DNA from 2 places in the Paenibacillus pedocola genome. Region 1 is predicted to be linked to the other one. Evidence: predicted binding sites of a transcription regulator. Region 1 holds the regulator's gene; the other holds the start of a gene.
What was found. The regulator Rex, encoded in region 1, represses fermentation and respiration genes when NADH is low (regulators of the CRP and FNR family bind a similar motif). The targets are predictions, from matches to a motif close to TTGTGAAATATTTCACAA.
Positions count from the first base shown of each region.

Region 2: QU597_RS08750 (flavocytochrome c) is a predicted target of Rex. The motif match lies at 1,638-1,655, and genes of this name have one in related genera.

Region 1 covers NZ_CP134223.1:4,160,414-4,163,544, forward strand. Annotated here, with positions in the region: gene QU597_RS18420 (amidohydrolase) at 1-930, opposite strand, end outside; gene QU597_RS18425 (redox-sensing transcriptional repressor Rex) at 917-1,570, opposite strand; gene dinG (ATP-dependent DNA helicase DinG) at 1,739-3,131, opposite strand, start outside.
Region 2 covers NZ_CP134223.1:2,053,763-2,056,893, forward strand. Annotated here, with positions in the region: gene QU597_RS08740 (methyl-accepting chemotaxis protein) at 1-62, opposite strand, end outside; gene QU597_RS08745 (ABC transporter substrate-binding protein) at 59-1,372, opposite strand; gene QU597_RS08750 (flavocytochrome c) at 1,673-3,131, shown strand, end outside.

The DNA.
Region 1 (3,131 bases):
CAGGTTGTTGTTGCTAGCTGCTCCGTCAGTTCCGAGCGAGACCTTCACTCCGGCTCTCAGCAATTCAGGCACACGGGCAACTCCGCTTGCGAGCTTCAGGTTACTGCCCGGATTATGGGATACGCCAACCTTATAACGGGCCAGAATCTCAATTTCTTCATCATTCAAGTGTACACCATGGGCAATCAGGGATGGTCTGGTGAACATACCGAGCTTCTCCAGATGGGCCACAGGGCGCAGGCCGTAATCGGCTACGTTCTGCTCCACCTCATGGCGCGTTTCGGACATATGCGTATGCATCGGCAAATCCAGATCATGGGCTGCCTGCACAAATTTCATGAAAAATTCCGGCGGACAGGTGTACGGAGCGTGGGGCGAGAGCATTGCCGTAATCCGGCCGTCTGCCTTGCCGTGCCAGTTCCGGGCGAACTCTACGGCTTCGGCAAGCTTCTGGTTCTGCACATCCTCCGGACATAGACCGATCGCGCCGCGCATCAGCACCGCACGGATGCCCGACTGCTCTGTTACCTCTGCAACACGGTCCATATGATCGTACATATCCAGGAAGGTCGTTGTGCCGCCCTTCAGCATCTCGAGAACAGACAAGGCAGTCCCCCAGTATACATCATCTCCGGTGAATTTCGCTTCCATCGGCCACATTTTTTCCTGCAGCCAGCTCTGAAGCACCATATCATCACCATAGCCGCGCAGAAGCGACATCGCCGCATGGCCATGAGTATTGATCAGACCCGGCATAAACAGCAGGCGGCTGCCGTCAACGGTCAGGACACCCTCTTCAAAGGCGGGTTTGTCTTCCCCTATGTATGTGATCAGGTCATTTTCTATAGTCATATAACCGTTCAGGACGGGTTGCACCGAACCAGGTACGAGGAAGCGTCCATTTTCGATTACTGTCTTATTGCTGCTCATCCGTATGTTCTTCCTTTCCATCATGCAAATAATATGCCAGACTCTGGAGGTCGGTTGTAAAATCCGCTGCATGAATGCGAATCGTTGGCGGGGTCTTTAAAATTACCGGTGCAAAATTCAGGATAGCTTCGATCCCCGATTCCACCAGAATATCAGCTACATTCTGCGCTTCGCTGTCCGGAACGGTGATAATGCCAATCCGGATACCCTGCTCACGAATCGTCTGGCCCAGCTCTTCCATTGGCTGAACAGTCAGGGAGTTGATCTTCTGTCCCACTTTAGGCGCATAAGAATCAAATACAGCTGTAATTTTCATTGTATCCTTCAGATAGGCGTTATAGTTGGACAAGGCATGACCGAGGTTACCGGCACCGACCAGAGCCACGTTGATTTGCTGGTCAAGCTTAAGGATATGGCGGATTTTCTCGATCAGGTAGGATACATCATATCCAATGCCCTTTCTGCCAAAATCACCGAAATAAGCCAGATCCTTACGGATCTGCGCCGGGTTAAGATCCAGCTTCTGCCCCAGCTCCTGAGAGGAAACTGTGGCGATTTCACGTTTCTGGAGATCGTTCAGAAAACGCAGGTACACAGGGAGCCTGCGAACAACTGCCTCCGATATTTTATCTGATTTCATGTTTTCTCCTCCTAAAATAAAATCACTCTGATGCGCAGCTTATGAAATCCGCAAGGCGCGTTCCAGCAGCATAACCGGGAACGCGCATGCGGAGATTAGAACATTTATGATCAAACGATCAGAACAAAACAGTACAAGATAATTGCAATTCCCGGTTCCTGAAGGAGGTCATTGAATGTTGGACTCATTGCCGCCTTCAAGCCATTCTTCAATTCTCGGAACCATCTGATCAGTCAGCATATGCTCCATTTTGGGACCCGGAAGAGAATACAGGAAATACTTCCCGTAATAAGCTTCGATGACCCTGGTATCATATACAATGACAATTCCCCGATCCTGAGCCGTCCGAACCAGCCGGCCAAAACCCTGTTTGAAACGGATAACCGCCTGCGGAACAGACAGCTTCATGAAAGGATTCTTCTTCTGGGCCTGTAACAGCTCGGACTTCGCCTCCGCAAGCGGATGGTTCGGCGGCTGAAACGGAAGTCTGACGATCGCCAGGCAAGTCAGTGCCTCTCCGGGGATATCCACACCTTCCCAGAAGCTGCTGGTCCCGAGCAGCACCGAAGCCGAACTGTCCTGAAACCTCCGGATCAGCTTACTGCGGCTGCCTCCCTCCACGCCTTGGCCAAGGACCGTAATATCCTCTGATGCCAGTGCCTCCTTAAGCGGGTCATAGACCTGACGCAGCATCTTATAAGAGGTGAACAGCACAAGCATGCGGCCTTTGGTTGCGACCGCAGTTTCCGCCAGTGAATGCACCAGCTTATCCACAAAGCGGGCATCACCCACACTGCCTTTGACACTTGGGAAATCACGCGGAATAACAAGCAGCGCCTGTTCGCGGTATTTGAACGGCGAAGGCAGCAGTGCTGTCATCAGACGGTCTTGTTCGGCAGCCTCGTTAAGCCCAAGATTATCGATCATGAACTGGAAGGATTTATCCACGGAAAGTGTCGCAGATGTCAGCACAATACTCTTCTTCTTGTCGAAGAACAAATCCTTGAGCTGTGTACTGACATCGACCGGAACGGCATACAGCTGCAGTGATTTGCCGCGGTAGTTGCCGCTACCCTCCATCCAATAAACGATATTCTCATCATTTAAACCCATGAAGAAACGGATCTGTTCACGGATTGAGGCTAAATCCTTAAACAAGCCGCCAATATCCGTCACCAGACTGTCCGAGGAGGACTGGCTTTCTGTATCACGCATCTCGCTGAGCATTTTATCGCCTCTGCGGATAATATCGCTAAGGCTTAAATTCAGCGTATTCTCTAATGCTGCCAGCTCTTCCCAATCCTTCGGCTTCTTACCGGGATGAAGGCGTGTCACCAGCTGCCCGGCTTCACCCGCCGCTGCGTCACTTCGTTCAGGCAGGAGACCAAACAGCTTGTCGCTGAGCGCATCCCAGGTTTCCTTAACCGTCAGCAGGTCCGGATAGATCCTGTCGATCACACCGCTCCACTCGGAAGCCTCTTCGCTGCCGGAGGATTGCAGGGTCTGCCGCAGCGCCGGCAGCTGTCCGTTACGGCTGTCTTTATACAGCCGCGTCAGGGTG
Region 2 (3,131 bases), 2.1 Mb from region 1:
AGGATCAATCCGAACCCGCCGTATAATTTCTTCCGGATCGTTATGCTGCCTAGTCTATTCATTTCGGTTCCTTCCCCTCTGTAACCTGCAGGATTGAGACAGCCTCTGCCCGGTATCGCTGCGCACCTTGCTCCGGTGTGATACTGCCGGCGATCACTTGATCCAAAATGATTTGATACGCATTGTTGACAATGATCGAATTGCCGGGGGCAGGAGGGTCGATCGGTGATGAATGAGTTTTGAGATAGTCCAGCAGTTCATATTGCTGTTTCCCTGCTTCTCCAAGCTTATCGGAGAGATGATCAGCAATCACATTGGATACAGGAACTCCCCGTTCACCTGTAAGGATGTCATTGGCCGCTTCATTATTGATGAAGAAATCAATAAACTTGGCTGCTTCTTCGGGATATTTTGAATAGGAAGAGACTGCCAGGAACATAGATGGTTTAATGAACCGCCCCTCTTGTTCGCCCGTTTTCGGAAGCGGCAGCAGCTTGATGGTACGCCCCGCCTTGCTGCTTAAGATAGTGGCTGCGTTACTGAAAACAGGGAAGAAGGCAGCCTTATTCGTTATTACCGGGTGATTTTCATCATTGTTGACGCCCTCAAAGGAGCCTAACAAGCCTTCATCTGTCCATTTTTTATACAGAGCGAAATAATCTGCAAGATCCTTGTCATCTTCATAACCAAGAGCCGTTCCTTCGGCATTGTACATGGATACGCCTCTGGTTCTCAGGAAATAGCTCGCATTAAACATAGCCCCCATCGGATAGAAATCGGGATCATCTATAGATTCTTTTAGTTCTACAAGGGTCTTGTATAGCTCATCTATCGTATATTCCGGAGAAGGGGCTTCAATGCCTGCTTCCTGAAAAAATGCCGGATCATAGGCTAGAGCTTCGGAATTAACGCCGATATTGACCGCATATAGCTCATCGTTCTTCTTGCCTGGAGCCAAATACTCCGGGGAAACATTTGAAACGGAAAGACTCTTATCTGCAATATAGGGATTAAGGGGCTCAATGAGATCCCGGTTAATATAATTGAATATAAAGGCATAATCCCCCTGGATAATATCTGCGGTATTCTGATCCGCGGTCTCCATAGCCAACTGGGTTGCTACTGCATCCGCATTGGGGAAATCCTCCGTCACAATTTTGACGCCCGGATGCTCCTTCATGTACAGATCAATGACCTTCAGCGTAGCCTCTTTCCGCTGTTCTTTCCCCCACCAAATAAACTTAAGAGTAACCTCCTGATCTTTTGCCGCTTCCTTGACTTCCCCACCTGAGCTGCTGCAGCCCATAATTCCTGTTAGGATTAAAAGTCCCGCGAATACCTTCAATAACCCCCATACTTTGCTGTTCGTCATAAAAAAAGCCCACCGCCTAATTTGTCTAATGCTGTCGAATGAATGAAAATAATGTTGTATTTTGTATATCCGACAACTATTTTCTTTATCGGACGATGACACAGCTTTGTGAACACGAACTGGATATTAAATTACATAAAATGTTATAATATAAATTTTTATTAATTTTCAATCATCAAAATAGGGGAGGTTGGTTACTTTAGTTACTAAACGTTTTCTTTAGTTACGTAAGCTTCCAGGGAGAGTGGCAATGCCGTTATGATAATTGTGAAAATATGCACAAGGGGGCAGGGTTTACACATGAAAAAGAAAACAGCAGCCGCTCTTCTTCTCGTTCTCTCCGTTATACTTGTTATCGCGGGATGCGGTAACAACAGCAGCAATACCAGCAATAGCGCAAATGAGAGCAAGAGCAAGAACAGCGCGGCAACAGCAACTAACGCGCCAAAAGAAACAGAAGCCGTTTCGGGGGCATCCGAAGCCAGCTATACACCGCTTGATCAATTGAAAGAGAACTATGACATTATCATTGTCGGAGCGGGCGGAGCAGGGATGTCTGCAGCGCTTGAAGCGAAGGCAAAGGGCATGAATCCGGTTATTTTTGAAAAAATGCCGGTTGCCGGCGGGAATACAACGAAATCCTCTTCGGGAATGAACGCTTCCCAAACGAAGTTCCAAAAAGAGCAGGGGATTGAAGACAGCAATGATCTTTTCTATGAAGAGACGCTAAAAGGCGGTCATGATACCAACGATAAAGAAATGCTCCGTTTCTTCGTTGATAATTCCGCGAGTGCGATTGACTGGCTGGATTCGATCGGAATCCGTTTGAATAATATTACGATTACCGGCGGTATGAACGAAAAACGCACACACCGTCCTGAGGACGGTTCTGCGGTAGGCCAGTACCTGGTTAAAGGTCTGGTGCAAAATGTTCAGGAGAAAGGCATTCCGCTGTTTGTAAATGCCGATGTGAAAGAAATTACTCAGCAGGACGGCAAGGTAAACGGTGTCAAGGTCCTGTTTAACCAGGCTGACGAGAAAACGATTACCGCAGCAGCAGTCGTTGTGACCACCGGCGGTTTCGGTGCCAATATGGATATGATTACAGAAGTCAGACCGGATCTGGAAGGGTACGTAACTACCAACCAGATTGGCAGTACCGGTGACGGTATTAAAATGATCCTAGCGATGGGCGGCACGACAGTAGATATGGACCAAATCCAGGTTCATCCGACCGTGCAGCAGGAGAAATCCTATCTCATTGGGGAAGCGGTACGCGGCGAAGGAGCTATTCTCGTTTCGAGTGAAGGCACCCGGTTCACGAATGAATTGAACACACGTGATAAAGTCACTGCGGCAATCAATACACTTGCTGAAAAATCGGCTTATCTTGTATTTGATTCCGGTGTTAAATCCCGCGTTAAAGCGATCGGGCAATATGAGAAAATGGGCTTTGTAATCCAGGGGGATACACCTCAGGCTTTAGCAGAGGCCATGAAGGTTCCGGCAGACAAGCTGCAAGCTACAGTAGACACATGGAACAGCGCTGTGAAAAATAAACAGGATGCCGAGTTCGGCAGAACAACAGGCATGGACAACGATCTGTCCGCAGGTCCGTACTACGCCATTAAGATCGGTCCCGGAATTCACTACACTATGGGCGGCGTGAAGATTAACACCAATACCGAAGTTCTGGACAAAGACGGAAATCCGATTACCGGCCTGTTTGCAGCAGGTGAAGTAACGGGCGGGCTGCATG